2 regions of the Brevibacillus sp. YAE8 genome follow, and region 1 is predicted to be linked to the other one. Evidence: riboswitches for the same ligand, from Rfam matches in the RefSeq annotation. Region 1 holds a riboswitch; the other holds the start of a gene.
The links. A riboswitch is a leader RNA that binds a small molecule or an ion and turns the genes downstream of it on or off. The one in region 1 is predicted to bind cobalamin.

Region 1 (4,936 bases):
GCAGCGCTCTGACCCGCAAGTCGTCTGTGAGCAGGGACGGCAGGCGGCGCTCCTCTTCCAGCAGGACGCTTTCGTTCCAGTGGATCGACGGGCTGCCGGCGATGTAGCATTGGTACGCGTGTGGCCGGGTCAGCAAGGCATGCAGCACGAGCAAGCCGCCGAGCGAATGTCCGAAAATCGTTTGCCGCGTGCGGTCGACGGGCAAGTCCTTTTCGATCGCGGGCTTCACCGTGTCTTCGATGAAGCTGAGGAAGCCTTCTGCCCCGCCCATTTCCGGCCATTTGCCGCCGCGCGGATGAGCGGGCAGCTCGGATGCGGGAACGACATGGGTGAAGTCGTAGTAGCGCGATGGGTGGAACGGCGCTTCTGTCGGGTAGCCGATGCCGACGACGATGGCCGGATCGACGCCCGTTCTTTCCGGAACCCGGCATTGCAGGCGAATCGCTTCGGTCATGGTGCCAAACACCGAGTTGGCATCCAGCAAGTAAATGACCGGGAAGCCGGACGGCGGCAAAGCCACGTCGGGGATGCTGACGAAGATGTGGAACGTGCGGTCGTTGTATGTCATTTTTCTCGTTTGCGAACGCGGAATGGCTACTGCTTCATAAACCGTGCTTTCCATCAGGGGTCACTCTCCAATCGGCCGGTGGCGTCACCTTTTTTGTGCATGAAACCTATTATATGGACGCAAACCAGAGATTGGCAATAGAGAAATGAGAGAGATTATCAGTTGCCAAAATAGAGCATGCCGAGCTTGACTCCTACGATATATTGAGGTAAAGTAAGTTTTACCAACTACATATTGATGCGGACAGGTGTTTGCCACGCTATATTTGGTAGACTTAATAGGGAAGTCGGTGAAATTCCGACGCGGTCCCGCCACTGTGATGAGAGAGTTCCATTTGGTTTTTGCGCCACTGATTAGCTGATCGGGAAGGCACGAATGGAGCGATGACCCCGAGCCAGGAGACCTGCCTGACCGTCAGCACTGTGTAACCTACGGGAGATAGGGAAGTGTTCGAGCGCTCCATTCGTTTTTCGGCGGATGGATACGATGGGGATCATCATGCGCATTCGACATTTTGGCGTCGGATGCGCTTTTACTTTGGCTAAAAAAGTATAGAACAGCAGTAAAGGATGAGGGACATGTTAATCGCTTTTGATTCGAAAACAGGAAACGTGAGACGATTCGTAAGCAAGCTCGATCTGCCGCGCGTGGAGATTGATCCGGAGATGGTGATCGACGAGCCGTTCATTCTGGTCACGTACACGACGGGCTTTGGCCAGGTGCCGGAGAAGGTGGACCGTTTTCTGAAGCGGAATCATGTCTATTTGCGCGGGGTGTCGGCGAGCGGCAACCGCAACTGGGGAGCCAGCTTTGCCAAAAGCGCAGACACGATCGCCAGCCAATATGGCGTTCCGGTCATTTCCAAATTCGAACTGTCCGGTACCGGCCGTGACGTGGAACAATTTACGAGTGGGGTGGCAGCAATTGCGACACATTGAATTGAACAACCAACTGATGCAGCGAGGAAGCGACGGATTTTACCAACTGGAAAAGGACAGAGAGGCAGTCGCGGTCTTCATGGAAGAAGTACAGGCGAAGACGATGACCTTCAACAGCGTGAAAGAGCGCATGGACTATTTGATCGAAAATGACTTTTATGAAAATGTGTATGAAAGCTACACGGTTGAACAGGTCGATGAAGTGTTCCGCCTGGCGCATGACGCTGGTTTTCAATTCGCTTCGTACATGGCTATCTCCAAGTTTTACAAAGACTACGCCCTGAAAACAGACGACAAATCGATGTATTTGGAGCAGTACCCGGATCGGGTGGCGATTGTGGCGCTCTCGCTCGGGCGCGGAGACTTCGAACTGGCGAAGCGGCTGACCGTGTCGATGATGGACCAGCGACTCCAGCCGGCGACGCCGACGTTCCTCAATGCAGGGAAAAGCCGCCGCGGCGAAATGGTCTCCTGCTTCCTGCTGGAAATGGACGACTCCTTGAACTCGATCAACTACGTTCTCGGCACTTGCATGCAGCTTTCGAAAATCGGCGGCGGCGTGGCCGTCAACCTGTCCAAGCTGCGCGGGCGCGGAGAGCCGATCAAAGGCGTCGAGGGCGCAGCCAAGGGCGTCATGCCTGTACTCAAGCTGCTGGAGGACGCGTTTTCCTACGCCGATCAGATGGGGCAGCGCAAAGGCTCCGGGGCAGCCTACTACAACATCTTCGGCTGGGATATCAACGAGTTTCTCGATTGCAAAAAGATCAATGCCGATGAAAAGTCGCGGATCAAGACGCTGTCGATCGGCCTGATCGTGCCGAATGTGTTTTACAAGCTGGCAGAGGAAAACAAGCCGTTGACAGTGTTCGCTCCTTACTCCGTCTACAAGGAGTACGGCGCCCATCTGGATGATCTGGATCTCGACGAGATGTACGACGAGCTGGTGGCAAACGAGCGCGTCAAGAAAAAGGTAGTCATGAGCGCCCGCGAAATGCTCACCAAGATCGCGATGATCCAGATGGAGTCGGGCTACCCGTACATCATGAACAAGACGAACGCGAACAAAAATCACGCGCTGAAGGACATCGGCTCCGTGAAAATGTCCAACCTGTGCACGGAAATTTTCCAGCTCCAGGAGACGTCCACGATTACCAACTACGGCGAGCCGGACATCATCCGCCGCGACATTAGCTGCAATCTCGCTTCCTTGAACATCGTCAACGTGATGGAGCACAAAAAAGTGCGCGAATCCGTGCGCGAGGGCATCGAGGCGATCACCGCCGTGAGCGATGTGACCCGCGTGGAAAATGCGCCAGGCGTGCAAAAGGCCAACCGCGAGCTGCATTCCGTCGGGCTGGGTGCGATGAACCTGAACGGCTACCTGGCGAAAAACAAGATCGCCTACGAGAGCGAGGAAGCAAAAGACTTCGCCCGCACGTTCTTCATGATGATGAACTTCTACTCGCTGGAAATGAGCATGGAGATCGCCATGGCCAAAGGGGAAACCTTCATGGGCTTCGAGCAGTCGGAGTACGCCAAAGGCACGTATTTTGACAAATACCTCGCAAACGACTACCGTCCGCGCACGGAAAAAGGCAAGCAACTGTTCGCAGGCATGCACATTCCGACGCCGGAGGATTGGGCCGCGCTCAAGCAAAAGGTGCAGAAGAACGGACTGTATCACGCGTACCGTCTGGCGATTGCGCCGACGCAGAGCATTTCCTACATTCAGAATGCGACGTCGAGCGTGATGCCGGTTGTCGAGCACATCGAAACGAGAACGTACGCGAACTCGACGACCTACTACCCGATGCCGTATTTGTCGCAGGAAAACTATTTTTACTACAAATCTGCCTATGTGATCGACCAGTTCAAAGTGATCGATCTGATCGCCGAAATCCAGGAGCATGTGGACCAAGGCATTTCCACCGTGCTGCACGTCAACAGCAACATCTCGACCAGAGAGCTGGCGCGTTACTATATTTACGCCGCGAAAAAAGGCTTGAAGTCGCTCTACTACACGCGCACCAAGCATTTGACGGTAGAAGAGTGCATTAGCTGCGCCGTTTAAGCCGTTTACTGTGAGGAACCATCCGGCATGGAACAAAGTTTTTTCAGAGAAGAGGAACGCCCTAATGAAAGCTGTCAATTGGAACAGGCCAGACGACGATTTTACGATGACGTTTTGGAACCAGAACATCATGCAGTTCTGGACCGATGACGAGATTCCGCTCTCGGATGACAAAATGTCCTGGATGGAGCTCAGCGCTTCGGAACGGGACACGTACAAAAAAGTGCTCGGCGGACTGACTTTGCTCGACACCGTGCAAGGCGGCGTCGGGATGCCGAAAATCATGGAGCATGTGGACGGGCTGCAGCGCAAAGCCGTCCTGGCTTTCATGGGCATGATGGAGCAAATCCACGCCAAATCGTACAGCAGCATTTTCACGACGCTCGCGGCCACGGAGGAAATTGACGAAATTTTTGCCTGGGTGGAGCAGAGTCCGCATCTGCAAAAGAAAGCGGCGCTGATCGCAAAGCGCTACCAGGAGATCGAGACGCCAAAAGATTTGTACATGGCGATGGTCGCCTCCGTCTTTTTGGAAAGCTACCTGTTTTACAGCGGCTTTTTCTACCCGCTCTTTTTGGCCGGGCAGGGCAAGATGACGAGCAGCGGTGAAATCATCGACCTGATCGTCCGGGACGAGAGCATTCACGGCCTGTACGTCGGCGTGCTCGCGCAGGAAGTGTACCAGCGGCTCAGCGTCGTGGAGCAGGCGACGGTCAAAGAGGAGCTGTACGCGCTATTGCACGAGCTGCACCAAAACGAAGAGGAGTACACCGTCTCCTTGTACACAGAGATTGGCCTGGCGGACGAGGTGTTGGCCTACGTGCGCTACAACGCGAACAAAGCGTTGATGAATCTGGGGCTGGAGCCGTTTTTCCCCGAGGAGGAAGTCAACCCGATCGTCCTGAACGGGATTCGCACGCACACGAAGCAGCATGATTTCTTCTCGAAAAAAGGCAATGGCTACGTCCGCACGCTCAACGTCGAGCCGCTGACGGATGACGATTTTCGCTTTGAGTAAAAAAGTTAAACGATCGTTTAAAAGGGTTGCTGTCTACAGACGGCAGCCTTTTTGTCGTGCCCGTTACGCGAAAAGGGGCGAGCGGCGCGCATGCACAGGCGCGCGCGAAGTAGCGGATGAGTTGCCCACATTCCTTCCTGTGAGATTTTCTCGATCAAGAATCTTTTATAGAAAGGAATAAAAGAATTCTTCATTTTAAAATACCTTTTCATTCATATTTATGTTATAAATAAATGATGTGTCGGCTCTTTTGATTGCCACCCGGTCGAGCCGAGTTGGGCTTAGGCTGGAACAGCAAAGCGGCAGTGACGAGAGTCGCAGAATCATCGTGTCATGCGTCT
Region 2 (4,936 bases), on a different contig from region 1:
GGGATGTGTTTAGCCGCGTCGTTTATGGTGCGCGCATTTCCTTGTGGGTCGGGACCTTCTCGGTCATCGGCTCCGTCGTGGCAGGCACGATTTTGGGCCTCTTGGCGGGCTTTTACGGCAGATGGATTGATACCGTCATCTCTCGCGTTTTTGACATCATGCTGGCGTTTCCAAGCATTCTTCTGGCGATTGCGATTGTCGCCATTCTGGGGCCATCCTTGCAAAATGCGCTACTGGCCATTGCCATCATCAACATTCCGACCTTTGGGCGTCTGGTGCGCTCGCGCGTGTTGAGCCTGAAGGAAGAGGAGTTCGTCATGGCGGCCCGCGCAATCGGGATGAAAGACTCGCGCATTCTCATGCAGCACATTTTGCCGAACAGCCTGGCGCCGATCATCGTGACGGGGACGATGGGGATTGCGACAGCGATTATCGAAGCGGCAGCGCTCGGCTTCCTCGGGCTTGGTGCCCAACCGCCGGAGCCGGAGTGGGGGAAAATGCTTTCCGATTCTCGCCAGTACATCCAGAAGGCGCCGTGGACAGTCATTTTCCCGGGCTTGTCGATCATGCTGACGGTTCTCGGCTTCAACCTGATCGGGGACGGATTGCGGGATGCGCTTGACCCGCGGATGAAAAACTGATACGCAGCAAAAGGGGCGTAAAGGGACGCAGGCAGTCCTTTTCGCCTCTTTTTTTGTTCAGTTCAGCCATTGGCGGCATAGTTGGTTGAACGTTGCTGCGGCGCGCGTGACGACCTGGTGCTTGACCGACGGCACCATCACCAGTTCCGCTTGCGGAAGCTTTTTTTCCAGTAGCCTGGCATACGGCAACATGTTCGCATCGTCTGCGCCATAGACGAGCAGCATCGGCAGCTTGAGCTGGCTCAACTGATCCGTGCAATTGTAGCGGTGCCCGGCGGCGTACAGGTGGCGGAGGCTCGCTGCATCTGTTTGGCTGCCATGCTCAATCCAGCGGGAGCGAGCAAGCGGGTCGTCGAGATGAGAGGCGGCGATCGACCTGGCAATCAGCGGAGCGGCGTGCAGGCAGGACAGCGATTGGGCGAGCAGAAAACGGCTGTGCAACGAAAAGTCGGTTACTTCGGAAAAGGCGCTGACGAGGATGGCGCCGCGCACGTTTTCGGGAAAGCGGAGGCAGTATTCGAGGACGAGCGAAGCCCCCTGCGAGTACCCCAAAAGCAACGGACGCTCAAGTCCGAGCGACTGGCAAAGCCCGTGAATCACGCTGGCAAGCTCGCGCATGGTCGTAGGTCCAGCCAGCGGGGAGCTGTCGCCATGCCCCGGGAGGTCTGGCACGACGAGTTGGCAAACATCCGCAAGCGGCTCTTGATAGTCGAAGTTGACAGAGCCGATGCACGGGGCGTGAATGCACACGAGTGGCGTGCCGCGCCCTGACAGGTGGCAGGCGATGCGGTGGCTGTCCAGTTGTACGATGGTTGGTTCCATGTTGGTTATTCACCCCTAGCATATGGTGTCCGTTTCAAGAGAGAATTTTCCGTTCCGCTCTTCTTTTTTGGACAGGGAAATGGTATTCTCGAGGAAGAATCTTGTCGAAAGCGAAGGTGACGCAGGTGTATTTGGAGCGCATTTCGAAACTGCACGAATTTTTGACCAAACAAGAGCTCGACGCGGTAGTCATCACCTCTCCCAAGCACGTTTACTATTTGACCGGCTTTTTTACCGATCCGCATGAACGCTTTATGGGTCTGATTATTCCAGCCCAGGGCGAGCCATCCCTGATCGTTCCAGCCCTTGACCGCGAAGCGGCAGCAGCGGCTTCGACTGTTCAGACGATTCACACGCATACGGATATTGAGAATCCTTACGAGCTTCTCAAGCAAGTGTTGCCAGCGAACCTGAAGAAGCTGGGCATCGAAAAAAGCCACATGACCGTAGAGCGTTACGAGGCGCTGGGACAAGTCATCTGTGCAGAGAGCTACGCGGATGTGGAAGAGCCGCTGCGCGAAATGCGCCTGATTAAATCGGCAGACGAAGTGGCTCGTTTGCAAAAGGCTGTCCAACTGATTGAAGATACACTCGGCGAGACGTTGAAAACATTCAAAATCGGCCAGACCGAAATGGAAATCGTCGCGGAGCTGGAATACCAGATGAAGCGTCTGGGAGCGGACGGCCCGTCTTTTTCCACGATGGTTTTGGCGGGGGAAAAATCGGCATTGCCGCACGGAACGCCTGGTTCGCGCAAAGTGCAGGAAGGCGATTTGCTCCTGTTTGACATCGGGGTAGCAGCGGACGGCTACGTTTCCGATATTACCCGTACGTTTGCTGTCGGCCAGATCAGCGAGCAACTGCGCGATATTTACGAAACGGTGCTGGCAGCGAACGAGGCGGCGATTGCCGAAGTTCGTCCAGGGGTGACGTTTGCCCATCTCGACCAGACCGCTCGCGACGTCATTGCCGCAAAAGGCTACGGCGATTACTTCATTCACCGTCTGGGGCACGGCCTCGGCATGGATGTGCACGAATATCCGTCCGTGCATGGGCAAAATCAGGAAACGCTGCGCCCAGGCATGGTGTTCACCATTGAACCAGGGGTGTACTTGCCGGGAGCAGGCGGCGTGCGCATCGAGGACGATGTGCTCGTAACCGAAACAGGCGTAGAAGTGTTGAGCAAGTTCCCGAAAAAACTGACGGTGATCGGATAAGGCTTCAAACTCACAATTTTATATGAATCTGATGGTGCTGCCCGGAATCGTTTGGTTCCGCCAGCTTAATAGGGAAGTCCGGTGAAAATCCGGCGCGGTCCCGCCACTGTAACGAGGAGTGTCCAGCAAAAAAGCCACTGTTTTTCGCGCGACGAAAAATGGGAAGGGCGCTGGGGATGATGATTCGTAAGCCAGGAGACCTGCCATGAGATGATTTACAATCGACCCACGAGGATGGGACAGATGTGGAAGCAGACTAGGAACAGGCGTCATTGGCAACGCCGAATCTATAGGCATGTCTACGTATGTCAAGCACCTCCCGATTGGAAACTGGGGGGTGCTTTTTTCTATGAACATCGCCGTGGCGGTCGAGGCTGTGAAAGGGGTGATGCATTTCCTGTGTTGCCAAACAAGCAGGCTCTCTGTATAGTAAAGGTGTAATTCGTAATCATTACGATTTACATAACGCTTCATTTTCATCATGCCAACAACAAAAGAAGAGGGGTTACCAGATGAGTACAATCCGTAAGAGAAAAAAAGCCTTCCACGGTTTCTGGATGGCAGCGCTGGCAGCGATTATGCTGCTTTTGTCCGCATGCAGCTCGGCAGCACCTGCTACGACCGAATCCACGGTGGCGAATGCTGGCTCGGAGCAAACGGCCCAGCCTGCTGCTGACAACAAGCCCGTCACGATTGTGACCAACGGGATCGAGATGACGTATCCGGAAGCGCCCAAACGCGCTGTGACGATGAACCAGCACGTAACCGAAGTCATGCTCGCGCTGGGGTTGGCTGACAAAATGGTCGGAACCGCGTACCTGGACGATCACATTTTGCCTGAGCTGAAAGCCGACTACGACAAGGTACCAGTCCTGTCTGACAAGTATCCGACCAAAGAGGTGCTTTTGGCCGCAAACCCTGACTTCGTTTACGCAGGCTGGAAAAGCGCATTTGGCGACAAAGGCGTCGGCTCGATGGAGGATCTGGAAAAAATGGGGATCAAATCGTACCTGCAAGAGTCCTCGAACAAGCCGGGTCCGACGATTGACGACGTGTTCGCCGATATTCGAAACATCGGCCGCATTTTCCGCGTAGAAGACAAGGCGAACGAACTGATTGGCAAAATGAAAGCGGAAATCGAGCAAACCACGAGCAAAATCGGCACGGTGGACAAGCCGCTGAACGTGTTCGTGTACGACAGCGGGGAAGATCAGCCGCTGACCGCTGCCAACAACTACATGACTTCTCTGATTAAAGCGGCAGGCGGCAAAAACGTGTTCGACGACATTCAAAAAGGCTGGGCGACCGTAAGCTGGGAAGAAGTCGTGAACCGCAAGCCAGACGTCATCGTCGTGGTCGACTACGGCGACAAGACGATCGAGCAAAAACAAAACTTCCTGTTGTCCAAAAAGGAACTGGCTGACGTGCCAGCGATCCAGAACAAACGTCTGATCGTGCTGCCATTGTCCGCAGCGTCCGAAGGGGTACGCGCACCGATCGCGCTGAAAATTCTCGCGGAAGGTCTGCACCCGGATACATTCAAATAAGAAACGGCTGCTTAGACAAGGAGGGAACGGCCCTGCACAAGATCAAGATGCCCTTCATCATCGTTGCCCTGCTGATCGGGCTTGTCGTCTCGATTACGTTTGCGGTGACACTCGGCTCGGTGGAAATCAAACCAGCGACGGTATGGAAAATTGCCTTGGCGAATCTCCCGCTGGTCAATCAATGGGTGGAAGTGGATTGGTCAAAAGGAGAACAGACCATTATCTGGGACATTCGGTTTCCCCGCGTCCTGCTGGGGGCTGTCGTCGGGGCCGGCCTGTCTGTTGTGGGGGTGGCGATCCAGTCTCTGGTTCGCAACTCCCTCGCAGATCCGTACATATTGGGAGTCTCCTCGGGCGCATCGGCCGGAGCGACGCTGGTCATTTTGTTCGGAGCATTCAGCATGTACGGACAATTCGCGCTTTCTTTCGGTGCTTTCACCGGATCGCTCGTCTCGATCCTGCTTATTTTTACCTTGTCCCGCATCGGCGGGCAAAACTCGACGGTGCGTCTGCTCATGGCCGGCATCGCGATTTCCGCCATCCTGTCTGCGATCACCAGCCTGATTATTTTTTCCGCGCCCAACGAGCACGGCATCCGCTCTGTCCTGTTCTGGATGAGCGGCAGTCTGGCCGGAGGGAAGTGGGAGTATTTGACCATACCGACGCTGATCGTCGTCATCTGTCTGATTGTCCTGTTGACGCAATACCG

Region 2: linked by a shared signal. The riboswitch ahead of AC27IT_RS19875 (ABC transporter substrate-binding protein) and the one ahead of nrdI (class Ib ribonucleoside-diphosphate reductase assembly flavoprotein NrdI) in region 1 are both predicted to bind cobalamin.

The regions. Positions count from the first base shown of each region.
Region 1 is NZ_BAAIYG010000001.1:378,931-383,866, reverse strand. It holds gene AC27IT_RS01185 (alpha/beta hydrolase) at 1-622, opposite strand, end outside; cobalamin riboswitch at 797-993, shown strand; gene nrdI (class Ib ribonucleoside-diphosphate reductase assembly flavoprotein NrdI) at 1,147-1,506, shown strand; gene nrdE (class 1b ribonucleoside-diphosphate reductase subunit alpha) at 1,493-3,577, shown strand; gene nrdF (class 1b ribonucleoside-diphosphate reductase subunit beta) at 3,642-4,595, shown strand.
Region 2 is NZ_BAAIYG010000020.1:54,888-59,823, reverse strand. It holds gene AC27IT_RS19890 (ABC transporter permease) at 1-641, shown strand, start outside; gene AC27IT_RS19885 (alpha/beta fold hydrolase) at 699-1,463, opposite strand; gene AC27IT_RS19880 (M24 family metallopeptidase) at 1,589-2,680, shown strand; cobalamin riboswitch at 2,696-2,902, shown strand; gene AC27IT_RS19875 (ABC transporter substrate-binding protein) at 3,193-4,227, shown strand; gene AC27IT_RS19870 (FecCD family ABC transporter permease) at 4,275-4,936, shown strand, end outside.